DNA from 2 places in the Brevundimonas sp. ABV4_179 genome. Region 2 is predicted to be linked to the other one. Evidence: riboswitches for the same ligand, from Rfam matches in the RefSeq annotation. Region 2 holds a riboswitch; the other holds the start of a gene.
The links. A riboswitch is a leader RNA that binds a small molecule or an ion and turns the genes downstream of it on or off. The one in region 2 is predicted to bind glycine.
Positions count from the first base shown of each region.

Region 1: another riboswitch for glycine. It lies ahead of ACYX4P_RS08810 (TonB-dependent receptor domain-containing protein); the one in region 2 lies ahead of gcvT (glycine cleavage system aminomethyltransferase GcvT).

Region 1 is NZ_CM149976.1:1,823,557-1,838,371, forward strand. It holds gene ACYX4P_RS08735 (SRPBCC family protein) at 1-127, opposite strand, end outside; gene ACYX4P_RS08740 (SDR family NAD(P)-dependent oxidoreductase) at 248-1,051, shown strand; gene ACYX4P_RS08745 (YbhB/YbcL family Raf kinase inhibitor-like protein) at 1,051-1,620, shown strand; gene ACYX4P_RS08750 (catalase family protein) at 1,669-2,760, shown strand; gene ACYX4P_RS08755 (DUF4142 domain-containing protein) at 2,985-3,386, shown strand; gene ACYX4P_RS08760 (hypothetical protein) at 3,430-3,843, shown strand; gene ACYX4P_RS08765 (alpha/beta hydrolase) at 3,904-4,530, shown strand; gene ACYX4P_RS08770 (YbhB/YbcL family Raf kinase inhibitor-like protein) at 4,600-6,372, shown strand; gene ACYX4P_RS08775 (hypothetical protein) at 6,394-6,534, opposite strand; gene ACYX4P_RS08780 (hypothetical protein) at 6,637-6,837, opposite strand; gene ACYX4P_RS08785 (hypothetical protein) at 6,976-8,013, shown strand; gene ACYX4P_RS08790 (hypothetical protein) at 8,243-8,452, shown strand; gene ACYX4P_RS08795 (sensor histidine kinase N-terminal domain-containing protein) at 8,686-10,086, opposite strand; gene ACYX4P_RS08800 (response regulator transcription factor) at 10,083-10,745, opposite strand; gene ACYX4P_RS08805 (ABC transporter substrate-binding protein) at 10,928-11,914, shown strand; glycine riboswitch at 12,121-12,208, shown strand; gene ACYX4P_RS08810 (TonB-dependent receptor domain-containing protein) at 12,382-14,815, shown strand, end outside.
Region 2 is NZ_CM149976.1:3,041,291-3,056,105, reverse strand. It holds gene ACYX4P_RS14995 (F0F1 ATP synthase subunit B) at 1-390, shown strand, start outside; gene ACYX4P_RS14990 (DUF6789 family protein) at 467-937, opposite strand; gene ACYX4P_RS14985 (hypothetical protein) at 1,070-1,474, opposite strand; gene ACYX4P_RS14980 (SDR family oxidoreductase) at 1,667-2,602, opposite strand; gene gcvPB (aminomethyl-transferring glycine dehydrogenase subunit GcvPB) at 2,828-4,396, opposite strand; gene gcvPA (aminomethyl-transferring glycine dehydrogenase subunit GcvPA) at 4,409-5,755, opposite strand; gene gcvH (glycine cleavage system protein GcvH) at 5,898-6,263, opposite strand; gene gcvT (glycine cleavage system aminomethyltransferase GcvT) at 6,395-7,507, opposite strand; glycine riboswitch at 7,564-7,649, opposite strand; glycine riboswitch at 7,654-7,751, opposite strand; gene ACYX4P_RS14955 (alpha/beta hydrolase) at 7,857-8,897, shown strand; gene ACYX4P_RS14950 (class 1 fructose-bisphosphatase) at 9,034-9,999, shown strand; gene ACYX4P_RS14945 (nicotinamidase) at 9,999-10,631, shown strand; gene ACYX4P_RS14940 (adenosine deaminase) at 10,628-11,641, opposite strand; gene argS (arginine--tRNA ligase) at 11,678-13,480, opposite strand; gene ACYX4P_RS14930 (Tat pathway signal sequence domain protein) at 13,481-14,167, opposite strand; gene ACYX4P_RS14925 (PaaI family thioesterase) at 14,279-14,722, opposite strand; gene ACYX4P_RS14920 (DUF3035 domain-containing protein) at 14,797-14,815, opposite strand, start outside.

The sequences.
Region 1 (14,815 bases), 1.2 Mb from region 2:
GGCGCGGTCGGTTGATCATTGCTGCGCGGATGCTCGAAGCGGCGTGGTCGCCCTCGACATTGTCCTTGTCGATGAAGGCGGGGGAGGCGACCTCGGCGTCGGTCGAAATAGGGTCGGTGTCAGGCATGGCGAACTCCGTCTGCTCGCTCTTCCCAATCCGCTCGGCGGCCCGGCGTTCCAGCGTCGCAATACGGAACTTTGATTGCCGTGACCGATTTCCGGGTCTGACCAGAAATCGGAGATTCAGATGTCGGATAGCGCACTTAGCTCAGCGGAGACCGCCCGCCCTCTCGCCCTCGTCACGGGCGCCTCGTCCGGCATCGGCTATGAACTCGCCAAGTTGTTCGCATCGGACGGCTTCGATCTCGTGGTCGCCGCCGACACGCCTCTGGCCGAAGCGAAGCAAACCTTCGAGGCACTCGGCGCACGCGTCGAAACACTTCAGGCCGACCTCTCCACGGAGGATGGTGTCCAGTCGCTCTACGCCATCGTCGCCGGCCGGCCGGTCGATGCGCTCGCCGCCAACGCCGGTCACGGGCTCGGCCAAGGGTTCCTCGACCAGGACTTCGACGACATCCTGCACGTCATCAACACCAACATCACCGAAACGACGCGGCTGCTGCATCTGGTGGGTCGCGACATGCGCGCTCGCGGCAGGGGGCAGATCCTGCTCACCGGCTCGATCGCCGGCTTGATGCCAGGCGCCTTCGCGGCGGTCTACAACGCCTCCAAGGCCTATGTGGACAGCTTCTCCTTCGCCCTGCGCAACGAGCTGAAGGACAGCGGCGTTAGCGTCACCGTCCTGATGCCGGGACCGACCGACACCGAGTTCTTCCACCGCGCCGGCCTCGACGACACGGTCGTCGGCCAAGCCAAGAAGATGGACGCCGGCGATGTCGCCAAGATCGGATACCACGCCATGCAGCGCGGCGAAGGCGACGTCGTCGCCGGGGTGATGAACAAGGTGCAGGCGGCGATGGCGGCCGTGACGCCGCAGACGGTCCTGGCCGAGATGCATCGCAAACAGGCCGAGCCGGGGAGCGCGAACTGATGTTCCAGAAGCTTCCCGCCTTCCTCGGCAAGGCGCTCGACGGTGTCCGCGCCGGCCCCGACAAACTCCTCCTGAACGAGGAGGCCGCCGCCGCACCCGAGACGATCCGGGTCGAGAGCGCCGCGTTCGACGATGGACAGGCGATACCTGTCCGGTTCACCGCCGATGGCGAGGGCGTCTCGCCGCCGCTGGCGTGGTCGAACCTTCCAGCCGAGACCCGCCAAGTCCTGGTGGTGGTCGAGGACCCCGACATTCCCGCGCCTCAGCCCTTCATCCACCTGATCGCGGTGTTCGATGCGGCGACGGCCTCGGTCGCGGAGGGCGATCTCAAGGAAGGCTCAGGCTCCGGTCGCTTCGGCAAGCATTCGATGGGCGGGATCGGCTGGCTGCCAAACGACCCCCCGCCGGGACATGGGCCCCACCACTACCTGTTCCAGGTCTTCGCCCTGAACCGCGTCATCGACTGGGACGCCAAGCCCGGCAAGGACGAGGTCAAGGCCGCCCTCAAGGATGCGGTCATCGCCAAGGGCGTCCTGGTCGGCGTCTACGAACGGATTCGATCCGCCTGACGATCAGGCCGCCTTCGCTCGACCGCTACACCCCAACTTGGAATTCCCATGACCTACGTGCGCTACAGCTCCGCTCTTGAAGAGATCAAACCCGAGGAGGCGGAGACGTTCGCCCGCATCGCGGAGACCTTCACCGGCGTCGGCGAGAAGGTCAGGGAAAATGAAGGGCGGGCAACGCGGGTTTCCCACGCCAAGTCCACGGGACTGCTCAAGGGCGAACTGGAAATCCTCCCAGGCCTGTCGCCCGAACTCGCTCAGGGGATCGCCTCCACGCCCGCGCGCTTTGAGGTCGTCGCCCGGCTCGCCCAGGGTCCCGGGGAGCATCTGGACGACAAGATCTCGGCCCACCGAGGCTTCGCCCTGAAGATCCTCGGTGTCGACGGCCCCCGTATCGTGGAGGCGGTGGAGGCGGCGACGCAGGACTGGCTGTTCGAGGCCGAGGAAACCGGTTTTCTCAACAAGGACGCCGGCCAATTCCTGCTGAACCTGAAGGCCGGCGTCTCCCATGCGCCCGATCTGCCGGAGGGGGTCAAGAAGGTGGTCCGCGACGTCTCGGCCGCGACGCAGACGGCGCTGAAGGCGGTGGGCCTGCCGTCGCGAAGCCTGGGCTTCTTCGGCCACCCGCCACGCCACCCTCTGGCCGAAACCTACTTCAGCCAGGCGCCGATCCGGTGGGGCGACCATGTCGGCAAGCTCGGCCTCTACCCGACGCAGGAGACCGTGGACGCCCTGATCGAGACCGCGCTTGAACTCGGCGGCGATCCCGACGTCTTCCGCCACGCCATGGTGGAACAGTTCGCCCAGACCGGCGCCGCGTTCGAGCTCAGGGTCCAGCTCTCGACCGACATCGATAGCATGCCGATCGAGGACGCCTCTGTTCGCTGGGATGAGGACGACAGCCCTTATCGCACCATCGGCGTGATCCGGTTCCCCGCGCAGAGCGCGTGGAACGACGCCAAGGCGCAGGCCTGGGACGAGCGCATGGGGTTCAACCCCGCCAACAGTCTCGAGGCGCACCGACCGCTCGGACAGATCATGCGCGCCCGACTGTTCGTCTACAAACGACTGCAGGACTGGAGACGCGCCACGAACGCCGTCCAGAAGGTCGAACCCGTGAGCCTTGCCGACCTTCCCGACTGAACCGGTCGTCGGACCGCGTCGGCGAGCGAACAGTGGAACCAACGGCGTTCGGCCAAGTTTCCCAACCAACTAGAGACCTTACTGGAAAATTGACGATGAAACTCTTGCTCGCCGCGAGTGCGGCCGCTTGCCTTATTGCCGGCTCTGCCGCAGCCCAGGACTATGCCTATACCTGAACGCCCGCCGGCACCCTGGCTCCGACGCCGGCCTCTCCGGCCTTCCTGATGTTCGCCGGCGCTGGTGATCTCTACGAGGTCCAGTCGAGCCAGCTGGTGCTTGAAACCACCCAGAACCCCGACATCCGCCGCTTCGCCCAGATGATGGTCGAGCACCACACCAAGACGACCCAGGATGCCGCGGCCGCCGCGATGCGGGCGGGCATGACGCCGCCCACCCCGATGCTGGACGCGCCCAAGACGGCGATGCTGAACGCCCTGCGGCTGTACAACGGCGTCCAGCGTGACCGCCTGTACCTCACTCAGCAGATGATGGCGCACAAGGAGGCTCTGGGTCTGATGAAGACCTATGCCGAGACCGGAGAGACGCCGGAGCTCAAGGTCGCCGCCCAGGCGACCGTCGCGATCGTCCAGAGCCACCTGGCCATGGTCGAGCGACTGGCGCTCTGAACCGCGCCTCGCCTGCCTCTCCATTCACGATCAGAGACCCCACATGAAATCGACCCTGAGCCTCCTCGCGACTTGCGTCGCCTTCGCCGCCACCCTGACCGCCTGCGCGCCCGGCCTGGAGATGAACACGGACCGTGGCGGCTCATCCGCCCCGATGAGCCCGATGGCGCCCATGGGCATGACCGCCCGTCCCGACGCCGACATGCAGGCCGTGCTCGACGCCCACGCCGCCCTTGGCGCGCGTCCGATCGAAACGCTCACTGTCGAACAGGCCCGCGCCCAGCCGTCGCCGGCCGACGCCGTCAATCGCGTCAAGACGATGATGGGGATGTCGACCGCCCCGGACGCCAGCGTCACCACGCGCGACCTGACCTATCCGACCGGCGGCGCGACCCAGCCTGTGCGCGTCTACAAGCCCGCCGGCGCGACCGGATCGAACCTGCCGGTCGTCGTCTAGTACCACGGCGGCGGCTGGGTCATCGCCGACCTGAACGTTTATGACGCCACGCCCCGCGCCATGGCCAAAGCCCTGAACGCGATCGTGGTCTCGGTCGAGTACCGCAAGGGTCCCGAGCATAGGTTCCCGGCCGCCCACGAGGACGCCAACAACGCATGGCAGTGGGTGCTTCAGAACGCGGCTTCGTGGGGCGGCGACCCGATGAACATCGCAATCGCGGGAGAAAGCGCCGGCGGCAACCTTGCCGTCAACGTCGCCATCGCGGCGCGGGACAACGGCTGGACGGCGCCCAAGGCCATCCTCGCCGTCTATCCCATCGCGGACGCCAATCCTCAGCTGCCGGCCAAGATGGAGAACACCGCCAGCCTGCCCCTGCGCACCCCGACCCTCGGCTGGTTCGGCCAGTACGCCCTGCGCAGCCCCGCCGACCAGACCGATCCGCGCTACAACCTCGTTGCCGCCAACCTGCGCGGCCTGGCGCCCGTGACGATCGTCAACGCCCAGATCGATCCGCTGCGCTCGGACGGCGAGACCCTGATGGGAGCGCTGCGTTCCGCCGGCGTGCCGGTCGAGCGCCGCGTCTGGGATGGTTCGGTACACGAGTTTTTCTCGATGGCCGATGTCGTCGCCGATGCCCGCGAGGCCCAAACCTGGTCCTTCGGCCGTCTCCGTATGGCGCTTCGCTAAACCCGCCGATAAGCCGCCCCGGGTCCACCCTGGGGCGGTTTTCCTTCGATCCTTGCCTCCGGACATCGCATGAAACCGACCACCCTCGTCGTCTCGCTCCTAGCCCTCGCCGCCGCCTCGCCGGCTCTGGCCCAGGCCCATCCGGAAGAGCGGGACAACCTTGCGATCCTGACCCACATCCATGAGCCCACGCCGCGTGCGCCCCTGCCGGGCGATACGGCCGCTCTGCGTGTCCCCGAGGGATTCACGGTCTCGCGCTTCGCCGAGCATCTCGGCAATCTGCGCATGCTGGCGGTGGCGCCCAACGGCGACATCTACGCGACCCGTCGCGCCTCGGGCGACGTGATCCTGCTGCGGGACGCGGACGGCGACGGCAAGGCCGACGGCGATCCCGTGGTCGTGGCCCGTCGCTCGGGCGCTCACGGCATCGCCTTGCACGACGGCAAGATGTACCTCGTCACGGTCAAGGAGGTCTTCGTCGGCGACATCCTGGCGGATGGCATGGTCGGCCCGCTGACCCTGATCATCGGCGACCTGCCGGACTCGGGCCAGCACCCCAGCCGCACCATCGCCGTCGGGCCGGACGATATGCTCTACATCTCGGTCGGCTCGACCTGCGACGCCTGCCAGGAGAGCAACCCCGAGAACGCGACGATGCTGCGGGCCTCGCTTGATGGAAAGTCGCGGACGATCTTCGCCTCGGGCCTGCGCAACACGATCGGGTTCGGCTGGCATCCGCGCACGGGCGAGCTGTGGGGTATGGACCACGGCATCGACAACCTAGGCGACGAACTGCAGCAGGAGGAGCTCAACAACATGCAGGCCGGCAAGACTTACGGCTGGCCCTATATTTATGGCGTAGAAGAGGGCGTGAACCCGCAGGACGAACCGCCAGGCGGCATCCCGGCTGCGACCTGGGCCGAGATGAGCGAGGCAGCGGTGGCTGGCTACGCGGCGCACGCAGCGCCAATGCAGATGGCCTTCTATACCGGCGGCCCCTTCCCGAACACCTATGACGGCGACGCCTTCGTGGCGTTCCGCGGCTCGTGGGCGCGCGAGACGCCGTCCGGCTACGAGGTCGCGCGCGTGCGGTTCGAGAACGGCCGCGCCCGCGCCATCGGACCCTTCCTGACCGGCTTCCTGGTCGACGGCGGCCAGGCCGAGACGGCGCGTCTGGCCGGCATCGCCGTGGCCAAGGACGGTTCGCTGCTGGTCGGCGACGACGAGAACGGCGTCCTGTACCGCGTCAGCTACGGCGACGGCCGAGGCCAGGCGTCGCCTCTCAATCCGCCCGCGACGGCGATGCGCGAGCAAACCGCCCGGGGCTCGGGCGTGCCGCTGGCGCTGCAACGGGTCGAAGCGCGTCACAGTCTGGCGGTCCGCTCCGACGCCTTCACGCCTGGCGGCGTCATTCCCCGCATCCACAGCGAATACTATGACGGCGTGGCCCCGGCGCTGTCGTGGGACCGGGTCGAGGGTGCGGCGAGCTATGCGATCCTGGTCGAGGACCCGGACGCCGCCATGCCCAAGCCCTTCGTGCACTGGGTCGCTTGGAATATCGCCGAGCCCATGACGCCCGAAGGGCTGGAGGAGACGATCCGCCTGTCGAACGGCATCACCCAGGGTCGCACCTCGCGCGGTTCGGTCGGATATTTCGGACCGCGTCCGCCGGTCGGCGATCCGGCCCACCACTATCACTTTCAGGTCTTCGCCCTCGACATCCCGCTGGACGTCCTCCCGGGATCTGACCGCGACACCGTACTGGCGGCGATGGAAGGTCACGTGCTGGCCAAGGGCGAGGTCGTGGGGACCTACCAGCAATCCGATGCGCCGCTGAAATAAAGGACAGGCGCTAGACCGGCCTCAGGCTTCCGGTAGGTCCAGCATCTCGGCGACCTTGGCCGTCGGGGCGATCATGGGGAAGGGCTTGGTGATGACCGCGCCCAGACGGTTCACATGGTCGCCGGGGATCGAGCGTCTGGCGAAGCCTGCTCCGGCGGACAACCCCGACGACGAACAGTTTATCGGCAAGCCCTACGACTCCGCGGCCTTGGCGACGATCATCGGCGCCTGCCTGCAAACGCTGAGCCGGCCGGCCGGCCGCGTTCACAACGGCTCCTGGCTGTCCCGGTGCAGACGGAAGAGTTCGACGCCGTCTCTCTCGACCTCGATGTGGGTGAACCCGGAGCTCAGCGTCAGCCGCAGCTCGGCCAGCGTCCGCGCCTCCTCGTCGTCATAAGCGTCGATCCGTTCGACCCTGGGCGGGACGGCCGGTCCGTCGTGCAGATGGAAGGCGTAGGTCGGCATGACGATGTCCTCCTTCGAAAACTGGCCGAGAAAACACTTCGGGTATGGCCAAGGTTCCACATCCGGAAAGTCGCGCGACTGGCCGTTTGTCGCGTCGGCGGCGCGCGGCGGGAGCCGATATCCGCGCCAGTCGTTGGCTTGACGATGATCCTGGTCCTGGAATTCCTCCTCGGCGCGACGCTGGCGCTCGTCACCCTGAATGACGTCGTCGGCACCGTCGTCATTCCCGGGCGGGCGCGGGGCCTTTTTCAGGTCGTTCGCCGGCTCGTCCTCGTCAACCTCCCGGTCTGGCGTGCGCTTCGCCGCCGCGAGGACGGCTTGTCCGCCGCCTTCGCGCCCTCGATGCTGGTCCAGGCCTTCATCATCTGGATCGCCCTGCTCATCCTCGGCTTCGGCCTGATGACACACGCTCTGGCGGACTCGTTCGACCCGGCGCTTCCCAGTTTTCCGCAGGCGCTGTTCGTCGCCGGGAGCGGCCTGGCTACCGTAGGCCTCAGCGAGACGGACGCGACGGGCCTTGCGCGCTGGGTGGTCATGGGCGCGGGGTTCTGCGGTTTGGCCGTGATGACCCTCGCCATCACCTACCTTCTGATGGTCCAGGGCAGCGTCTCCGGACGGGACGCGGGCATTTTGAAGCTCCTCACCTCCGCTGGGTCGCCCCCGTCCGGCCTGGCGGTGCTGGAGCGGTACGCGGCGCTCGGCATGGTCCAACGGCTGCCGGCCCTGATGCACGACGCCCGCGACTGGTGCGCCGACGTGCTGCAGAGCCACGCCTCCCATCCTTCCCTGATCTATTTCCGGTCTGCGAGCGCCGCCTCTGGTTGGCCCGCGACCCTCGGCGCCCTGATGGACATGTCGTTGGCCACTGTTTACCTCCTGGATGAGCCGGCCCTGCGGGGCCCTGCCGTCCTGCTCGAGGAGCAGGGCGCTCGGATGGCCGACAGTCTCGTCGCCTTGATCACCCTGGAGCATGCCAAGGCGCCGACGCCGCGCGCCGAGGCTATGCGGCTGGTGGAGAGGCTGGCGGCGGCAGGTTACACACTACGTGCCGATCCCGACATCGATGGCTACTGCCACCGCCGGGCGCGGCACGCCGGATGCGTGCGGTCCCTGGCCGAGCATCTGGGGAGTGCGGAGGCGCCGCTAATCCCTAAAGCCGCACCCTCACCTGTGTGAGGGCGGCGAGGGCCGCCGCGGCGCCGCTTAGCCGAGCAAGAACAGCTTAAAAAAGGGCTGGCCATCGCTCCGCGCTTGGAGCGCCTCCCGGCGTGGGGACGTATGGTCCTCGTGCGTGATCGTTTCGCAAGATCCGTTGAGCGCGAGCGGACATCGGCATCAGCCCGAAAAGCGGACGTTCACTGGCTTAGACAGGATGGCTAAAGGTGGTGTCTCGGACGCTCAAGTAATGACCGCTTCTGGCGCACTGACGACATTGGCCGACCATTCAAATGACGGTATCGTCGAGTCCCGCCAGTTGATCGTGTCGGTATGGATCGTCGGTATACAAGCCGCTCTGAGGTCGGAGCCATTTGCGCTTGGCGGACTCGCCAGCGGCGGTTACGTGTCGATAGATGGCGAGATCACTGAAATTTTATATTGGCAAAATTCCCGTTAGTTTTCAGTAGTCGTGCATAAGTGTCGGTATCGCTGACGGCATATTCAGTAGATCAAAGAAAAGACGCTGATAAATCAGCGCCTTCGGGTCTATTGGACAATCGAGTGGGCATAATTCAGGCCTTTCGGGAGCTTTCGATATCGCTTCCGAAGTGGCAGGTAAGTCGCTGACTAAAAAGTTATTTCTTACGAGACCCTTCGAAGATTTTTGGAGGGTCTCGCTTTTTGTGATGCCTAATTGGACGTCAGGCCAAGATTGTTCTGCTGCTTTTTAAAAACAAGCCGGCCGACGAGGCCGCTTCGTCTGCCGTCGCGGTTGCGTAGTTCGAACTCGCCGCCTTGAGCCTTGGCGAGTGAGGAAACGATGGCGAGGCCTAGGCCTGATCCTGGAGTGTCTGTCGTGTTCGCGCGGAAAAAGCGGTTGGCGAGGTGGGGGAGAGCGGTTTCCGAGACCCCTTTACCATGATCCCAAACGCTGACCGAGCCTGCGGCGCGCACATGCACGAAAACGGGCGCGGCGCCGTGGTGAAAAGCGTTGTCGATGAGGTTGAGGATCTGCTCAGTGATCAGATCCTCCGCGCCGAGGACGATGACAGGTTCGGTTGCAAGGCGAAGGCGCAGGGCGTCGTCTGGAAAGTCTCGGCGCGCACGAGCGACCTGACACGCGCGCCGGGCGGCGCGGCCGAGGTCAGCGGACGTACTGATGCGGGCGGCGTCCGCTCGCGCCGTCGACAGCAACTGTTCGACGAGGCGCGTCATACGACGAACGGCGTCGCGAGAGTCGTCAATCAATCGTTTTTGCTGAGGCGTCCAAGGGTGATGCGAGTCAGTGAGCAGCGCAAGATTTGCGGAAACGACCGAGAGAGGGGTGCGCAACTGGTGCGAAGCATCCGCCGCGAATTTTTGAACGCCGGCGGTCGATGTCTCAAGCCGGGCGAGAAGATGATTGAAGGCGGTTAGGACGGGCCAGAACTCGCGTGGCGCCAAGTCGATGTCGGCCGGCGCGAAGGCCGTTGAAATGCCGGGGCGACGAGTCAGATCATCGATAAGACGCTTGAGCGAGTTCAGGCCCCATTGCAGCGCTGGCCAGACCAGAAGGGCAGCGAGCACGACCAGGAGAGCCGGCGGCAGCAAAAGGCTGCGGTAGAGTTCACGCAGGCTGGCGCTGCGGGAATCCAAGCTTTGTGCTACGGAAACGCTAATGGGCGCGGCGTGCCCGGGGATGTTCAGTGTCTGCTGAACCATCCGCACGGGAACACCCCTCACGGACAGGTCGGCGAAGACTGGTTCTTCTTGCTGGGCCTGAGGCAGGTTTGGCAAATCTGCATAGCCCGTGACCAACTGATCGCCGTCGCGGACGCTGTAAAAGACGGCGTCGCGTTCGGGGCCGTCCAAAAGCGCGAGTGTCCAAGGTGCGACATCGACGGTGATGTGTCCGCGTTCAACAGACACTGTCGCTCTTATGGTTTGAAGCGCGCCGGCCAGCAGGCGGTCCGAGTTGTCGGCCACGATGCGTTGGGCCGTCCAGGCGCCGACCGCCAGCACGACGATGGCCAGGATCGCCAGCGGAACGACCTGCGCGATCAACAGCCTTATGACCAGACTATGGGACGACTTGGACCCGGCGCTGTTCATGGATCGAGGCGATACCCGCGTCCCCTGATGTTCGTCACGGCAGGGCCATCAGGCTGAAGCTTGCGCCGAAGTCGGCCCACGTGGATTTCCAAGGCATTCAAGGAGGGGGCCTCATCCTGAGGGAAGACTTCGGCCGCCAGAAGGTCGCGATCCACCACCTGCCCAGGTCGGGACGCCAGCACGCGAAGGGTCGCCCATTCGCGGGGGCGGAGAGCCAAGTCGCGATCATTGACCGAGGCGCGCCCGGTTCGCCAGTCGCAGAAGAGGGTGCCGACGACAACGGCGCCCGCGGCCTGTCCTTGGCGGCGTCGCACGATGGCGCGAAGTCGCGCCGTCAGTTCGACGGGGGCGAAGGGTTTGACCAGATAGTCGTCGGCCCCCAAATCCAGCCCGGCGACGCGATCGCCCAGGGCGTCGCGGGCCGTGAGCATCAAGATCGGCATCGAAGATCCTCGGCGGCGAAGCGCCGCAAGAACCGCAAAGCCGTCGATGTCGGGCAGGCCTATATCCAGTACGGCGGCGTCGAACCCGCCGACGCTTTCCATCTGCAATGCCTGTTCGCCGCTGTGGGTGCATGTCGCTTGAAAGCCGCTCTCCACGAGGCTGGCCTCAAGGGAATGGCTTAGCGCCTTGTCATCTTCGACGACGAGTATTTTCATGGCGACGACAGGGGACGAAGGATCATGCGCAACACCATAGCCCGAAAGCTCGAAGGTTGAAGCCGGATCGCCGATATCTGCTTCGGGGGCTGGCCGGCGGCTTGGCGGCAAGCGGCGGGGGATTGAGCACAGCCTGTTCGTTCGAGCCGCAAGGCGTTGGTACGGCGGAGCGTGTCCGGTGGATGGCGCGTCGGGAAGGCGCGCTGAAAGTTATCACCAATACCAGCCTGATGGGGCCGGTGGTGGGTGCGTTTCGTCGGCGTTGGCCCCAGATCGCCGTGCATCTCCTGGACATCAATTCCACTCAGATCGCTGAGCGGGTGCGAGCGCTGGCGGACGCAGGACGAACGGGACCGGACCTAGTCTGGAGCACGGCGATGGACGTTCAGGTCAAGCTCATCAATGATGGCTATGCTCAAGTCTACAAGTCGCCGCATCGAGCCGCCATGCCGGATGGTTCGGTCTGGCGCGACCAAGGTTATGGGCTGACGGCGGAGCCGATAGTTTTCGTCTATAACCGAGAGCGGATTGCAGACGATGTCGTGCCGCGCAGCCATGCGGATTTGCTTCGTCTGCTCGATGCGCGCTCCGGCGTGTTGGATGGCCGCATCACGATGTATGACGCCGAGCAGAGCGGCGTCGGCTTGATGCAGTTGTCGGCGGACGTTCAGATCTATCCAGACGCCTGGCCGCTGATGGAGGCGCTGGGCGCGTCGCGGCCTAGGCTCGACACCTCGGGCAAGCGAATGATGGGGCAGATCGCGGATGGGCGGATGGCCTTCGCCTATAATATGAACCAGTCCTATGCCGCTTCGTGGGCTGCCGAAGCGCCGCAGATCGGATTGATCACGCCCAGCGATTATCATCTGTCCGTATCGCGGGTCGCCTTCATCCCGCGCAACGCCGGCCATCCCAACGCGGCGAAATTGTTTCTGGATTTCCTGTTATCCCGTGAAGGTCAAAGGGTGATTGGCGCGTTGGGTATTCGGCCAGTGCGCAACGATGTTGATACGCCCTTGCGTACAGCCGCGCCGGGCGCTCGGCCGATAAGGGTTGGGCCCGCCTTGCTGGCTAATCTGGATCAAGCGCGCCGCACGCGCCTCCTCGGCCGGTGGAGCGAAGCGATGCGGATGGCGACAAGGGCGCCTTCGGACATTTCCGCGCCTTAACGGTTTCTGTGGATAACTTCAAAAGTGCAGAGGCGGCGTTTGCTGTCACTATCCTGTCACGAGCCCGACATGCATGTGGGTTGCACAACTCACGGGAAGCGACTGGCTCGGGATTAGGGATTTTATCCCTAAAATTTGCGCGCTGCGGGAACGATTATACCAATTTTAGCTGATTTGACAGTCGCTATCGGGTCAATCTTACTCATGCCTGCAAGGCGGGAGAGATCGGTGCAGGCCGACGCCGAAGGCGCAACCGCCCCGGAAACGCTCAGGCAAACGGACCGCCTTGCTGATGAAACGCTGGAGAGCAGGTCCGTCCGGGGGACGCGACCTCGCCGAAGGAGAAAGGGCGTGCGCGCCCGAAGCTCTCAGGCCCGATGACAGCGGGGGCGAAACGGCGCCGTCAGAGCGTCGCTCGCAGCAGACACCCCTGGGGAGGGGCGTCGTTTCAAATGAGGAGTCTCGCCTTGTCTCGTTTCGCTCGTTCCTTGACCAGTTGCGCCAGCCTGGTTGCACTGATGGCCTGCGCCAGCGCCGCCGTCGCGCAGGAAGCTGATCCCAAACCGGCCGAAGCCGCCTCGGTCGATGATATCGTGGTCACCGCATCGCGCATCGACCGCGCCGGCTTCCAGGCTCCGACGCCGACCATCCGGCTGACGGCAGAAGACCTGTCCGTCGGCGCCCGCCCGAACATCGCGGCGGCGCTGAATGACATGCCCCAGTTCAAGGCGACCAGTTCACCGCAGACGACCGGCACCAACACCGGCGCGGGCAACGCTCCGGTCGATCTGCGCGGTCTTGGGATCAGCCGGACCCTGGTCCTGATCGACGGGCGCCGCGTGTCCAGCGAGAACGATCTGAACAGCGTCCCCGCAGTCTTGGTCAAGAGCGTGGACGTGGTCACCGGAGGCGCTTCGGCTGCCTGGGGCTCGGGCGCCGTGGCCGGCGTGGTCAACATCGGGATCGACCGCACCTTCACGGGCGGCAAGCTGGGCGCCGAGTATGGCATCTCGTCCTTCGACGATGCGGAGCAAAAGCGTTTCGAGGGTGCCTGGGGGACCGGGTTCGCCGGCGATCGCGGCCATTTCGTCATTGGTGGAGAATATCTGGATAATGCCGGTGTGACGCCTAAGGTCGCGCGCCCGGCGATCGGGCGCTGGGCTCAGGTTTCCGACGGCGCGGGCGGCTTTGTCACCGTGCCGAACGTCGGCTTCGCAAATGCGGCTTATGGCGGCCTGATCATGTCCGGCGTCAACGCGGGCAAGGTGTTCAATCCAGACGGCACCCTTCGGTCCTTCAACTATGGGCGGGTCGTCGGCTCCAACACCGTTGGCGGCGAGGGGCCTTCGAATGATGATCTCAGCCCGCTGGTCACGCCCCAGAAGCGTTACACCGGCTTGGCGAGCGTAACCTACGATCTGTCGGACAAGCTGCGCCTGACAGCCGACGTGCGTCATTCGCGGATGTGGAACGACTACATCTGGTTTGGCGACCACAACCGCGGCAATCTCAACATCAAGATCGACAACGCCTTCCTGCCGACCGCGATCAAGCAGCAGATGGCGGCGGCCGGTCAGACCAGCTTCACCATGGGCCGATTCAACTCCGATCTGGCCTTTTCGCGTATCGACTTCGAGCGCGTCACCACCCAGGCGACCTTGGCTCTGGACGGCGAGTTCGGCTCCAACTGGCGCTGGGGCGCCTACTACAGCCATGGCGAATATCAGAACAACATCGACACGCCCGGCTTCCTGCTGACCACGCCCTATGCTCAGGCCGTCGATTCCGTCATCGATCCGGTCACCAACAAGGCCGTCTGCCGCGTCACGCTCACCAACGCCAACTCCGGCTGCGTCCCGATCAACCTCTTTGGGGTGGGGGCGCCGTCGCAAGCGGCGATCGACTACGTGACGGGGACGCCGCAGATGCGGGCGACGACTAAGCTCGATGTCGCCGGCGTCAGCCTGCGGGGCGAACCGTTCAGCCTACCTGCAGGCGATGTGTCCGTCGCGGTCGGCCTGGAAGCGCGCAAGGAGCAGACGGATCAGCGCGTGGGCGACCTAGACGCCGCCAAGGCGTTCCAGAGCTTCAGCTTCTCGGCCATGGCGGGTGAGTTCTCGGTCAAGGAAGCCTTCGCCGAAATCCTGGTTCCAGTGGTTCGCGACATGCCCGTCTTCAACAATCTGGAGTTCAATGCTGCGGCCCGCATCTCGGACTACGACACCACAGGCTCGATCTGGTCGTGGAAAGTTGGGGCGACCAACGAATTCTTCCCCGGCTTCCGCGGGCGCGTCACCCAGTCTCGCGACATCCGATCAGCCAATCTGACGGAGCTCTACACGACGACGACCACCGGATATAACAACATCAACGACCCGCTGAAGGGCCAGACCGTCTATACGCTGAACAACGGAGGCGGGAACGCGAACCTCGCGCCCGAGACGGCGGACACCCTGACCCTGGGCTTCACCTATTCGCCGCCGTCGATCCCCAGCCTGAATCTGTCGATCGACTACTATGACATCAAGATCGACAATGTGATCGGCACGGTGGCGCCGCAGGATCTGGTCACGCGCTGCTTCAATGGCAACACGGCGCTGTGCGCCTTCGTTGATCGTGACGCCAACGGCAATCTGGTGCGGACCCGCTCCACATATGTGAACCTGGCCGAGTACCACACCGACGGGGTCGATGCGGAAGTCTCCTATTCGTCGCCGGCCGACCTTTGGGTTCCGGGCGCGACGGGCCGGTTGCGCCTGCGCGTGGTGGGCACCTGGGTGAACACCCTGACGACCAACGATGGCGTTAGCGAGATCGAATATGTGAAGTCGCAGGGCTACGCCTTCGGTCTGGGCGTGCCGGACTTCCGCCTGAACGCCAACCTGGGTTGGAAAGGGGAGG
Region 2 (14,815 bases):
CTGGACGCCAAGGCCGTCAAGATTCAGGCCGACCTTGACGAGGCCGCCCGCCTGCGCGCCGAAGCCGAGGCCCTGCTGGCCCAGATCCGTAAGGAGAAGGCCGAGGCCGAGGCCCAGGCCGCCGAGATGATGGCCCAGGCCGAAGCCGACGCCCGTCGCCTGGAGGCCGAGACCAAGGTCAAGCTGGAAGAGACCCTGGCTCGCCGCCAGACCATGGCCGAGAACCGCATCGCCCAGGCCGAGGCCCAGGCCTCCGCAGAGGTCAAGGCGGCCGCCGCCGACCTGGCCGCCCGGTCCGCCGAGCAGATCCTGGCCGCGCGCCTGGCCTCGGGCGCCAAGGACCCGCTGCTGGACGGCGCCATCGCGCAGATCGGCGACCGCCTCAACTGAGGCCGGTTGGTCCAAAGACATCAAGGCCCCCGACGACGACGTCGGGGGCCTTTTTGCTGGTCGGTTCAGATGCGGCTTAGTGGGCGGGGGCGCCGCCCATGACGGTCGCGCCCATCCGCTTGTCGCGGCTGACTAGCCGGGCATAGACATTGCCCAGCACGATGCCGAACACCGCATGGGTGATCAGCAGCCAGGCGAAGGTGCCGAAGCCGGCGCCGGCGGTGAAGGTGCGATAGTTTCCGAACATCACGATGGCGGCCATCATGATGATCCAGGCGCCGACCGCGAAGACGATGCCTTTGGTTTCGGGCGTGTCGGTCGGTAGGCGGGGACACAGGATCGCGAATAGCGGACCCAGGATGAAGACCCCGCTGATCAGGTGGATCACCCAGCCCACCGCCAGATTGCCGGGCATGCCGATCATCGAGGCGATCACGCCCTGAAACGGATCGAACCAGTTCAGGAACATATTGGGGATTTCGAGCAACGAGGCGGCCGCGGTCGCCGCAACCCCGGCGATCAGACCCTTTTGTACGCGTGACATCATGACCTTAGCGCCTCCCAACGCCTTGAGTGGTTCTCTGATAACGCTGGGTCAGGATATGCCTGTCCGAGGGCGGCAGGGTTCACGATGCCGTGGTCAGCGGTTGCAGCAACGCAACCGCGAGATAGACGTCAACTAGCGGACCAACTTGCGGAAATAGCGACGCAGCTGTTTGCGGCCGCGCGACAGGCGACGACCGGACCGTTTGACGACCGCCTTCTCGGCCCGCAGCGCCTGTTGCCAGAAGACGGGCGCGAACTCGGGCTTCTTTCGCATCAAACGGCGGAAGGGATAGACCCATTTGGGCCGGGCGTATTGGGCGCGGATGAACTGTCGCTTGGCCCAGAACGAGCTTTTCAGGATCAGCACCAGACCGACCGCGATGACCGGCACGCCCCCGGGGCCAGGCAGGGGGGCGATCAATATGCCCAGCAGCACGATCAGAAGCCCGCCGATCATCAGCGCCCAGCGTCGCACCGCCCGCAGCGTGCGGCTGCGGGGCTTGGCGAACGGGGGGAGGGCGACAGGCAGGGAGGTCACGAACACGCCAGATGGGAAGCCATAGTCGGTGTGACAACGGCCGCCCCGATCGCGCGATCCCTCGTCGGGAAAGGAAAGGGCGACCGTGACGACCGCGCCACACGCCATTCAGGCGCGGCTTCGATGGCGGATCGGTGTCATGCGGATTAAGCTTTGCTCATGATCGGGCGGTGATCCGGGGCGCGGCGCGGCTCAGCCGTAACGCACGCCGGTCAGGGCTTCGGATTCCGACCACAGACGCTGCGCCACGGCCTCTTTCCTGGCCTGCGACGCGATATGGGCGGCGCCGGGCGGTCCCGCCAACTCCTGGAACCCTTGCGGGCCGTAATAGCCGCCGGGCCGGGCCTGGGGCAGGGTGGCGGCCATCAGGCTGGGCAAAGCGCCGGCGGCGCTGGATTGGCCGAACAGACGGATGAACAGGCGGGACGCCCAGGCGGCCGGATCGCCGCCGTCGCCCTGGCCATTGGCCACCAGATCGGTGCGCGCCACGCCAGGGTGGGCGGCCACGCTGGTCAGGCCCCAGTCGTGGGCGTCGCTGCGCCGCTGCAGCTCCAGGGCGAACATCAGCATGGCCAGCTTGGACTGCTGATAGACCGCAAAGGGGCGATAGCCGGAGGTGAAGTTCAGGTCGTCCAGATGGATGCGCCCGCCGCGATGGGCGATGCTGGACAACTGCACCACCCGCGCGCCAGCCGGCCTGGACGCGCCGGCGCTCAGCAGGGGCAGCAGCCGGCCGGTCAGGGCGAAATGCGCCAGATAGTTCACGCCGAACTGGGTCTCGAACCCGTCCACGGTCGTGTTGCGGTGGGGCAGGGCCATGACGCCCGCGTTGTCGATCAGGATGTCGATAGGCCGGGCGGCGACCAGGCGCCGGTCGGCAAAGGCCGCGACGGAGGCCAGGTCGCTCAGGTCGAGCGGATCGAACCGCACGTCGGCGCCAGGATGCCGGGCGCGGATCAGCCGTTCGGCCTCGACGCCCTTGGCCGGATTGCGGGCCGCCAGAATGACCTCCGCGCCCTTGCCCGCCAACACAAGAGCGGTCTCCAGCCCCAGCCCGCCGGTCGCGCCGGTGATGACGGCCAGCCTGCCGGTCTGATCGGGGATGTCGTGGGTGGTCCATTGGGTCATGACGCCATCCTGCAGCGGAATGGATGGATCGTGAAGGGTTTTGGACCAGCGCATCGGCTGCGCTTGGCGGCGTCGCGGGCGCGGTGGGCGAGGCTGCACCCATCCGCCGTCATCCTCGCCCTTGTGGCGAGGATTCATACGCCGGGTATGTCCGCAGCGGTCGCGGCTGTCGAACACCGGGCGTATGGATCCCAGGGACAAGCCCTGGGATGACGGGATGAGTGTTTACGCCGCCTGGTTGGAGCCTTCCGGCGCCGACCAGCGCAGCACCGGCGCGCGGGCGGCGCGGGTTTCGTCCAGGCGTTTCAGCGGGGCGTGGAAGGGCGCGCCCTTGAAGCGGTCGACGTCGCCCGCCTTCGCGGCTTGGGCCAGCAGACGCATGGCGTGGATGAAGCGGTCCAGTTCGGCCTTGGACTCGGTCTCCGTCGGCTCGATCAGCATGGCGCCGTGGACGACCAGCGGGAAATACATGGTCATCGGGTGGAAGCCCTCGTCGATCATCGCCTTGGCGAAGTCGAGCGTTGTGATGTCGGTGCCCTTCAACCATTCGTCGTCGAACAGGGCCTCGTGCATGCAGGGGCCGTCGGGGAAGGCCGGGCTCATCAGGTCCTGCAGGCGGGCCTTGATGTAGTTGGCGTTCAGCACCGCATCCTCGGCCACCTGACGCAGGCCGTCCGAGCCGTGGGACATCATGTAGCTGAGGGCGCGCACATACATGCCCATCTGCCCCTGGAAGGCGCACAGACGGCCGAAAGCCTGGGCCGCCTCGTCCTCCTCGCGCTCGATCAGACGATAGCCGCCTTCGTCATGCACGACCCAGGGGGCGGGGGCGAAGGGGGCCAGGGCCTCGGACAGGACCACCGGACCCGCGCCCGGACCGCCGCCGCCGTGGGGCGTCGAGAAGGTCTTGTGCAGGTTGATGTGCATGGCGTCGACGCCCAGGTCGCCGGGGCGCACCCGGCCGACGATGGCGTTGAAGTTGGCGCCGTCGCAGTAGAAATAGGCCCCCGCCTCATGCGTCAGGCGCGCGATCTCGATGATGTCGCGCTCGAACAGGCCGCAGGTGTTGGGGTTGGTCACCATGATGGCGGCGACGTCCGGGCCCAGCTTGGACGCCAGATCGGCGACGTCCACGCGGCCGTCTTCGGTCTGGGCGACCTCGACGACGGAATAGCCGACGAAGGCGGCGGTGGCGGGGTTGGTGCCGTGGGCGGACGTGGGGACCAGCACCTTGCGGCGCTGCTCATGCTCGCCCTTGGCCTCGTGCGCGGCGCGGATGGCCATCAGGCCGCACAGTTCGCCGTGCGCGCCCGCTTTCGGGGAAAGCGCGACGGCGGGCATGCCGGTCAGGGTCTTCAGCCAGTGGGCCAGCGTATCCATCAGCTCCAGCGCGCCCTGAACCGTCGATTGCGGCTGCAGCGGGTGGATGTCCGAGAAGCCCGGCAGACGCGCCATCTTCTCGTTCAGGCGCGGGTTGTGCTTCATCGTGCACGAACCCAACGGATAGATGGCCAGGTCGATGGCGTGGTTCTTCTGGCTCAGGCGCACATAGTGGCGCATGGCCTCGGGCTCCGACAGGCCGGGCAGGCCGATCGGATCCTTGCGGACCAGGTCGCCCAGGTCGGACGCATCGGTCCTGGGCTCCGGCAGATCGACGCCGGTCTTGCCCCAGCCGTCGCCCTCGAAGATCAGGGCTTCGTTCTGCAACAGGCCGCGTCCGCCGGTCAGGGTGGCGGGCTTGGTCTGGACCTGGTTCGGAGCGGTGGGGCGGCCGACGGTGTTCATGGTGCTCATGATCGGTTTCCCTTAGGCGGCCAGGACTTTGGAGAGGGACTTGGCGAGGATTTGGATGTCGGCCTCCAGCGTCGTCTCGGTTGCGGCGACCAGCAGGATGTCGTCCATGCCGGCGTCGGGGGCCAGACGGCTGTAGGGCACGCCCGCCAGGATGTGATGACCGGCCAGGGCGTCCACGACCTCGGCCGCGTTTTTCGGCAGGCGAATGGCGAACTCGTTGAAGAAGCGCGGCGTCAGGACGTCCACGCCCGGAATGGCGGCCAGGGCGTCGCGCGTGGCGACGGCCTTTTCGTGGTTCAGCAGGGCCAGTTTGCGCAGGCCCGTCTCGCCCAGCAGGCTCATGTGGATGGTGAAGGCCAGGGTGCAGAGGCCGGAGTTGGTGCAGATGTTCGAGGTGGCCTTGTCGCGGCGGATATGCTGCTCGCGCGTCGACAGGGTCAGGACGAAGCCGCGTTCGCCGTCGGCGTCCACGGTCTCGCCGGTCAGGCGCCCCGGCATCTGGCGGATCAGCTTCTCGCGCGTGGCGAACAGGCCGACGTAGGGACCGCCGAAGTTCAGGGCGTTGCCGATCGACTGGCCTTCGGCCGCGACGATGTCGGCGCCCATTTCGCCGGGCGATTTCAACAGGCCCATCGACACGGCTTCCGTCACCACCACGATCAGCAGGGCGCCCGCCGCATGGGCGGCCTCGGCGATCTTGGTCACGTCGGTGGCGGTGCCGAAGACATTGGGGGTCTGAACGACGACGCAGGCGGTGTCCGGGCCGATCTGGTCGATGACGGCGGCCTCGGCGTCGAACGCCGGGGCCAGAACCTGAGTTTCCACGCCGACAGCGTGGACCACGGTCTCGGTCGCCTTGACGTAGTGGGGGTGGACGCCGCCGGAGATCACCGCCTTGTTGCGGCGGGTGACGCGCGTCGCCATCAGCACGCCCTCGGCCATGGCGGTCGAGCCGTCATAAAGGCTGGCGTTGGCGACCGGCATCCCGGTCAGGTTCGCGACCTGGGTCTGGAACTCGTACAGGTATTGCAGCGTGCCCTGCGCGATTTCCGGCTGGTAGGGGGTGTAGCTGGTCAGGAACTCGGACCGCTGGATCACATGATCCACCGTCGCCGGGACATGGTGCTTGTAGGCTCCCGCGCCGCAGAAGAAGGGCACGGCGCCGGCCGTGGCGTTCTTGGCCGCCATGGCGGACAGGGCGCGCTCGACCTCCAGTTCGCCCGCCACGCGGGGCAGGTCCACAGGCCCGTTCAGACGCGCGCTTTCGGGCACGTCAACGAACAGATCGTCGATGGATTTCGCGCCGATGGCGGCGAGCATCGCCGTGCGGTCGTCGGGCGTCAGGGGGAGGTAGCGCATTTTCTAATCCGCTCATCCCCGCGAAAGCGGGGACCTAGTGCTTTGGGCGACCAATGTGGCCGGAGGAGTTTCCGCCCATCCCAGCACTGTTCTCGCGAAAGAACTGGGTCCCCGCTTTCGCGGGGCTGAGCGGAAGGGGAAATCAGAGGGTGGTCAGGAAGGCGTCGTAGGCGGCCTGGTCCATCAGGGCGTCCAGTTGCGAGGCGTCCGAGACCTTGATCCTGGCGAACCAGCCGTCGCTTTCGGCGCTGGAGTTGACGGTTTCCGGGGCGGTGGACAGGGCGTCGTTGGCCTCGACCACCTCGCCCGAGACGGGGGCGTAGACGTCCGAGGCGGCCTTGACGCTCTCGACCACGGCGAAGCTGTCGCCCTTGGTGACGGTCTTGCCGACCTCGGGCACTTCAACGAACACCACGTCGCCCAGGGCGTCGGCGGCGTGTTTGGAGATGCCGACGGTGGCGATGTCGCCGTCCAGGCTGACCCACTCGTGATCCTTGGTGAACTTCATGTTTTCTCTCCTGTCCCGGTCCTCGGGCTTGACACGAGGATCGGATGTTGTGCGGTTCGTGCGTCGATGTCTTCGCACGAGCGGTTGATCGCCCGGCCCTTGGGTCAAGCCCGAGGGTGACAGGCTGAATGTTACGCCTTCGGCTTGCGGTAATAGCGTTGGGCCACGAAGGGCATGGCGACCACCTCGGCGGCGGCGGACTTGCCGCGCACGATGACCTTCAACTCGGTGCCCAGGGCGGCGAATGCCGGGGGCGCGAAGCCCATGGCGATGTTGTGGCCCAGGGTGGGCGAGGGGCCGCCCGAGGTGACCTTGCCGATGATGTTTCCGTCGGCGTCGGCGATCTCTGCGCCTTCGCGGGCCGGGGCGCCTTCCTTGACGTGCAGGCCGACGCGGACACGCGAGGGGCCGTCGGCCAGTTCCTTCAGGATGCGGTCGGCGCCGTTGAAGTCGGCTCGTTCCTTCCTCGACTTGGACAGGGCGAAGGTCAGGGCGCCCTCGACCGGCGAGGTGGTCGGGTCGATGTCGTGGCCGTGCAGCGGCAGACCGGCTTCCAAGCGCAGGCTGTCGCGGGCGCCCAGGCCGATCGGCTTGACGCGGGCGTCTTCCAGGAGGGTGTTCCAGATGCGTTCGGCCTGGTCCGCCGGGACGGAAATCTCATAGCCGTCTTCGCCTGTGTAGCCCGAGCGGGAGACGTAAGCGTCGACGCCGAACAGCATCAGCCGGGCCGTCTCCATGAAGCCCATCTCGGCCAGCACGGGCTCGTGGGCGACCATGACCTCGGCGGCTTCCGGCCCCTGAATGGCGATCAGGGCGCGGTCCAGCACCGTCAGCTTGGCGTCGCCTTCCAGATTGGCGTTCCAGAAGGCGAAGTCCTCGTCCTTGTTGCCGGCGTTGACGACGACGAACAGGCCGTCGTGGTCGGGGCGGCCCGCCATCAGGTCGTCGATGATGCCGCCGTCGGTGTTCAGCAGCAGGGTGTATTTCTGCTTGCCGTCCTTCAGGATTTCATAGTCGCCGGGGACGAAGCGCTGGAACTGCGCCGTGGCGTCCGCGCCGGTGATCTTGCACTGGCCCATGTGGGACACGTCGAACAGACCGGCGTGTTCGCGGGTCCAGCGGTGTTCGGCCAGGACGCCCTCGTACTGAACCGGCATGTCATAGCCGCTGAAACCCACCATGCGGGCGCCCAAGGCGCGGTGCGCGGCGTTCAGCGGCGTGGTTTTAAGAGCTTGGTCGGTCATGGTTCAGGCTTTCGCGGTCGCGTGTTGGGGCGGAGCTCCGCCGGTCCTCGCGCCCCCGCTGTCCTGAAGCCTGAGAGATTCCGGCGACCAAATCATGTCGCCTTGCTCCGTCGGCGCGCCCATCAAGAGCGACTTTCCAGCGTCCGTATGCTGTCGCGGTCCGTTTGCCTGAGCGTTTCCGGGGCGGTTGCGCCTTCGGCGTCGCGGCCGGTTTCCCGTCCCCGAACTCTCCCGCGAGAGCGTTCGACCTAAGGCATCGACTCCGGCGCCAAGTCAAGCGTCGGCGGAACAAGGTCTGCCGGGGCGGGTTGTCGTCCCGAGCCCCCAACCCCAACCCAGGAAAACGAAAATGTCGATTATAGACAAGCTGTTCGGCGACAACGACAAGCCGCGCGACACCCCCGCCAAGGCCGATGGCCCCATGCAGAAGGTGCTGGATGAACTGGCTTCGCTCGGCGGCAAGCCGATCGAGACCTTGTCGCCCGAGGAGGCGCGCCAGCAGCCCACGCCGACCGACGCCGTTCACGCCCTGCTGCGCAAGGCCGGCAAGGAGCCGAAATCCGACGATCTGGGCGTGAAGACCACCGACATCACCATCCCTGGCGCCGCCGGACCGATCCAGGCCCGAATCTACAAGCCGCACGACCATTCCGAGGACAAGCTGCATCCGGTCGTGGTCTATTTCCACGGCGGCGGTTTCGTGATCGCCGATCTGGACGTCTATGACGGCGGGCCGCGCGGCGTGTCCAAGATGGCTGACGCCATCGTGGTCTCGGTCCATTATCGCCAGGCGCCTGAACATCATTTCCCCGCCGCCCACGACGACGCCCTGGCCGCCTATCGCTGGGTGCTGGAGAACGCCCAGAGCTTCAATGGCGACCCGCAAAAGGTGGCGGTCATGGGCGAGAGCGCGGGCGGCAACCTGGCCATCGGCGTATCGATGATGGCGCGCGACGCGGGCGTGACCCTGCCGGTGCATCAGGTGCTGGTCTATCCGGTGGCTGGCGTGGACATGGACAATGAATCCTACGTCGAGAACGCCGACGCCAAGCCGCTGAACAAGCCGATGATGAAATGGTTCGTGAAGCATATCTTCGCCAACGAGGCCGACGCGCAGGACCCGCGCATCAACATCGTCGAGAACGCCGACCTCAGCGGCCTGCCGTCCTCGACCGTGATCTGCGCCGAGATCGACCCGCTGCGGTCGGAAGGCGAACTGCTGGCCGAAAAGCTGGAGCAGGCAGGCGTTGACGTGCGCCACAAGACCTTCCACGGCTCGACGCACGAGTTCTTCGGCATGGCCATGGTGGTGCCCGACGCGGCGGCGGCGCAGACGTTCGCGGCCCATGAACTGAAGCGGGCCTTCGGCACGGCGATCCTGCCGATCTGATCCTGCACCATGACATCCGTCGTCCCAGGCGCAGGGCCTGGGATGACGGGGTAGGGTGACAAGAGGGTTTTTCTTGCGGCGGCGCGTCCCGCCCGCCAAGAACGCGGTACGCCTCAGCCGCATCGGACCGACCCGCATGACCCGCACCAGCCTAGACGCCCATATCGCCGCCCTGGATGTGGCGGACGGCCTGAAGACGGTGCTGACCGTCGTGGGCCGGACCTGCGCCGAGATCAGCCGGGTCGTGGCGGGCGGCGCCCTGGTCGGGGCCCTGGGCGCCTCGGGCCAGATCAACGTCCAGGACGAAGAGCAGAAGAAGCTGGACGTCATCACCGACGACATGCTGACCCAGGCGCTGCTGGCCTGTCCCGCCATCGCGGGCGTGGCCTCCGAAGAGAAGGATACGGCCGAGATCGCGACGAATGCGGCGGGCGAATATCTGGCCCTGTTCGACCCGCTGGACGGGTCGTCCAACATCGACATCAATGCGCCGGTCGGCACCATCGTCTCGGTGCTGAAGTCGCCGTCCGCCAGTCCCAGCGAGGCCGATTTCCTTCAGCCGGGGCGTCAACAGGTCGCGGCGCTCTACGCCGTCTATGGGCCGCAGACCATGCTGGTGCTGACGATTGGAGACGGCGTGAAGGGCTTCACCCTGGCGCAGGACGGTCAGTGGTTCCTGACCCACGACACCATCGCCATTTCGCGCGACACCAAGGAGTTCGCGATCAATGTCTCAAACCAGCGCCACTGGGCCGAGCCGGTGCAGCGCTATGTCGATGGTCTGCTGAAGGGGGCGGACGGTCCTCGGGCTAAGAACTTCAACATGCGCTGGGTCGCGGCCATGGTGGCGGACGTTCACCGCATCCTGATGCGCGGCGGCGTCTTCATCTATCCGTGGGACAGCCGTGAGCCGAACAAGCCGGGCAAGCTGCGCCTGATGTACGAGGGCAATCCGATGGCCTTGCTGGTCGAACAGGCGGGCGGCAAGGCGACGACGGACGGGGTGCAGCCGATCCTGGACGTCCAGCCGACGCAGTTGCACCAGCGCATCCCGGTCGCTCTGGGCTCGGCGAACGAAATCGACGCCCTGGCCGCCGCCTGATGCGGATCGGGCCTACCGACGCGCTCTTGGTCATCGATCCGCAGAACGACTTCTGCGAAGGCGGGGCGTTGGCCGTGTCGGGCGGGGCAGGGATCATGCCGCTGATCGTGCGGTTGGCGGAACGGTTCGACCGGGTCGTGGTGACCCAGGACTGGCATACGCCGAATCAGATCAGTTTCGCCTCCAACCATCCCGGCGCGACGCCCTTCACCGAGATCGAGGTCGCCTATGGGCGTCAGATGCTGTGGCCGGATCACTGTCTGCAAGGCTCGCCCGGCGCCGATTTCCACCCCGACGTCGCGCCGGTGGTGACCCGGGCGCTGGCCGTGATCCGCAAGGGCTACAACCCCGCGGTCGACAGCTATTCGGGCTTCTTCGAGAATGACCACCGGACGCCGACGGGCCTTGCGGGCCTGTTGCGGGAACTGGGGGTGACGCGGGTGTTCCTGGCGGGTCTGGCGCTGGACTACTGCGTCCGTTTCACCGCCGAGGACGCGGTGCGCGAGGGGTTCGCGGCGGTGTTGGTCACCGACGCCACCCGTGCGATCTCGCCGGAAACAGCGGCGGCCGCCCACGACAGTTTCCGCGCGCTGGGCGTCACGGAGACCGAGGCGGCGACGCTGCTGGTCTAAAGCCCACTCGCCGCGTAGGCCTCGACCTCGGCCAGCCGCGTGGCCTTTTCGGCGTCGCCCAGGAACGAGCCCTCGAAACTGTTCCTGGCCAGTTGCGTCACCTGGTCCCGCGTCAGGCCGACCGCCGCCGCCAACTGGCTGTAGTTCGCGTTCACATAGCCGCCGAAATAGGACGGGTCGTCCGAGTTCAGGGTCACGTGCAGGCCCCGGCGCAGCATCTCCGGGACCGGATGATCCTTCAGGTCTTTGACCACGCACAGCTTCAGGTTCGACAGCGGGCAGACCGTCAGGGTCATCTGCTCGGCGGCCAGGCGCTCGATGAGGGCCTCATCCTCCATCGAACGGTTGCCGTGGTCCATGCGGTCGATGTGCAGCAGGTCCAGCGCCTCGTGCACATAGGCGGGCGGGCCTTCCTCGCCCGCATGGGCGCACAGTTTCAGGCCCAGGTCACGGGCGGCGGCGAAGACGCGCTGGAACTTGGACGGCGGATGGCCGACCTCCGACGAATCCAAACCCACGCCGATGAAGTGATGCAGATAGGGTTTGGCCGACTCCAGGGTGGCGAAGGCCTCATCTTCGGTCAGGTGGCGCAGGAAGCTGAGGATCAAGCCGCTCGACACGCCCAACTCCGCCTTGGCCCGGTCCATGCCGGCGATCAGTCCCTCGACCACCACGCCGAACGGCACGCCGCGATCCGTATGCGTCTGCGGGTCGAAGAAGATTTCGGCGTGACGCACATTGTCCGCCGCCGCGCGCTGGAAATAGGCGAAGGCCAGATCCTCGAAATCCCGCCGAGTCAGCAGCACCGCCGCCCCGGCGTAATAGATGTCCAGGAAGTCCTGCAGATTGGAGAAGTCATAGGCCGCGCGCACCGCCTCGACGCTGTCGTAGGGAATGGACACGCCGTTGCGCTGGGCCAGTTCGAACATCAGTTCCGGCTCGAGACTACCCTCGATGTGCAGGTGGAGTTCAGCCTTTGGCAGGCCTGCGATATAGGCGTCGAGGGACATGGGCGATCTCCGGGAGGATGTCGCCCGGTCTATACCCTACATCCGCTCCGGCGTGTCGATGCCCAAGAGATCCAGCGCGATTTCAAGCTGGCGCAGGGCCGCCGCCGACAGGGCCAGGCGCGACCGTTTCGTGTCCTCGTGCGGCGCGACCAGCACGGGGCAGGCGGCGTAGAATTTCGAGAAGGACTGGGCCACGCGATAGGCGTGTTCGGCGACCAGGTGCGGCATCCGCTTGTCGTAGGCGTCGGCTGCGGCGGTCGAGAAGGCGTCCAGCGTTAGGGCCAGGTCGCGTTCGGCGGGTTCGGCGATGACGATGGGTCCGGCGGACACGCCCTGTTCGGCGGCCTTACGCAACAGGGATTTGATCCGAACCGCCTGATACAGCAGATACGGCCCGGTCTTGCCCTCGAAGCTCATGAAGCGGTCGAGGTCGAAGACGTAGCTGGTCGTGCGCGCGTTCGACAGGTCGGCGAACTTCAGGGCGGCGATGGCCACCTTGTGGGCGATAGCCTCGAACGCTTCAGGCGACAGATCGTCGCCCAGCTTGGCCTCATGCAGCCGCTCGCGGGCCTTGTCCGTCGCCTGGTCGATCAGGTCGCGCAGTTTCAGCACGCCGCCGGCGCGGGTCTTGAACGGCTTGCCGTCCTGACCGTTCATGGTGCCGAAGCCCAGATGCTCCAGCGACTTTTCGGGCGCATATCCGGCCAGATAGGCGGCGCGGAACACCTGTTCGAAATGCTCGGCCTGACGTTCGTCGACGACGTACAGGATCAGGTCAGGGCCGATCGACTTCTTGCGGTCCAGAATGGTGGCCAGGTCGGTCGTGCCGTACATGGCCGAACCTTCCGAGCTGATGACCAGCAGGGGCGGGGGCGAGGGGGCTTCGATAACCGATCCGTCGGCCAGCTTCTTCTTGCGCGTCTCTCCGGGCTTGGCGACGTGCACAACCTGGGCGCCGTCGTCCTCGACCAGCAGGCCCGCATCCGTCAGGTGGGCCAGCATTTCCGGCATCACCGGATCGGCGTCGCTCTCGCCGTTCCACAGGTCGAAATCGACCGACAGATCGCCATATTCGCGTTTCAGCGCCTCGCGGCTGACCGCGACGAAGTGGCTCCATAGCGCGCGGTAGCCGGGGCGGCCGTTCTGCAGTTCGGCCGTCGCCTTGCGGGCGCGGTCGCGGAAACCTGCGTCTTCCTTGGCCTTGCCGGCGGCCAGCGGATAAAGCCGGTCCAGATCGGCCAGGGTCACGGGCGTTTCGGCCGGGAAGGGACCGTCGCCCTCGGCCATGAAGGCGTCGGCCAGGCCTTCGTCGCCGCAGGCGACGATCAGCAGACCCATCTGGAAACCCCAGTCGCCAAAGTGGGCGTCGCCGGTGACGTCATCGCCGCGGAAACGGAACAGCCGTTTCAGGCTCTCGCCGATGATGGCGCTGCGCAGATGGCCGACGTGCATGGGCTTGGCCACGTTCGGGCCGCCGAAGTCGATGACGACCTTGCGCGGATCGGCGACGACCGCCGCGCCCGCGTGATCGGCGTCCGCCGCCACTTCCTCGGCGCGTTCGGCTAGGGTCGCATCGGCGATCTTCAGGTTGATGAAGCCGGGACCGGCCACCTCGACCGAGGCGAAACGCGGATCAGCGCTCAGGCGTTCGGCGATCTTGCCCGCCAGTTCGCGCGGGTTGGCCTTCATCGCCTTGGCGGCGGCCAGGGCGCCGTTGGACTGGAAGTCGGCCAGGTCGGGGCGGTCGGACGGGGTGACGCGCGCCAGGGCCGCCTCCACGCCTTCGGCGGCGAAGGCGGCGCCGACCGCTTCGCTGAGGACGGTCTTGAGATCAGCCATTTATTCGCTCGTGGGTGCGGCGGCAGCGGGCGCAGGTGCGGGCGTCGTTCCGGCGTTGACGCGGAAGCGGCTGCCCGAGCGGTTGAACTCGGCCATTTCCGGCGTCACGTCGAAACCGACCAGGATCTCGAAGTTGCTGCCGCTGGTGGTGGCCTCGGCGCGCGGGATGACGATGGTGCGCTCTTCGGTCACGGACGCCGTGCGCTGGCCCTGGAAGTTCACCGGAAGGTCGAAATATTCCTTGGACAGAATTGCGGTGTTCCGCTCGGTCACCGCGATCCAGTAGCGATAGGTGCGCTGGTCGCCGGCGGCCTGAGCGCCGCGGCCCAGGTTGAACAGCACGCTCATGTCCACGCGGATCGGATCGCTCTCACGGTATTCACAATCGGACGACACGCCCTCGATCTCGCCGGTATAGCCGACATTGGCCACGGCGGCGCGACCGCCTTCCAGCTCGACATAACGGGCGGCGTCGTACAACACCTTCACATAGGGGCAGGGGCCGGCGTTGACGCGGCGGCGCAAGGGAGCGATTCGCGGCGCGCGGCGCGGAGCGGCGTCGTCGCCCGACGCCTGCTGCTGTTGGCCCCCGCGTTGGCGTTGACGCTGGGATTGGGCCTCGGCGGCGACCGGCAGGACGGAGGCCGCGATCGAGAAGGCGGCCAGGGCGGTGAGGACGCGACGCATCAGCTTATATTTCCGACAGCGAAAAGGGGCGCACGACAATCGGCGGCCGATCATTGAACGCTCGCCGCTGATAGCGGCTAAAGCGAGGCGCGGCAAACGCTTGCTGGCGGCCTATCGCTCCATGACCAGGCAGGTCGAGGTCGCGGTGGCGTAAAGCCGCCCGTCCAGACCGCGCAGATCGGCCTCGGCGAAGGCGGCGCGGCGGCCGGCCTGGACGATTCGCCCCTCGGCGCGGACCGGCGTGCCGGCGCTCAACGCCTTGTGGAAGACGGTCTTCAGCTCCAGCGTCGTATAGGTCTGGCCCGGCCGCAGCGTCGAATGCACCACGCAGCCGCAGGCCGAATCGAGCACGGTGGCGATCCAGCCGCCATGCACAGAACCGAGCGGATTATAGACGGCGGCCGTCGGCACCGCCTCGAACACCACCCGGCCTTCCTCAACTTCGGTCAGCTCGAAACCGACCGTGCGGGCGATGGGGGCGACGAAGCCGCCGCTCAGGCCCAGGCGCAGCTGTTCGACCCCGGACAGGGCGGCGATATCGAGAGTTTCGGTCATGGGAACGGCTCCATCAGGTCCGTTCACAATAAGGACGGACGCCGCGGTGGCAAGCGTCCGATCCGATGCGGGTCTTACAGACCCGGCAGCTTG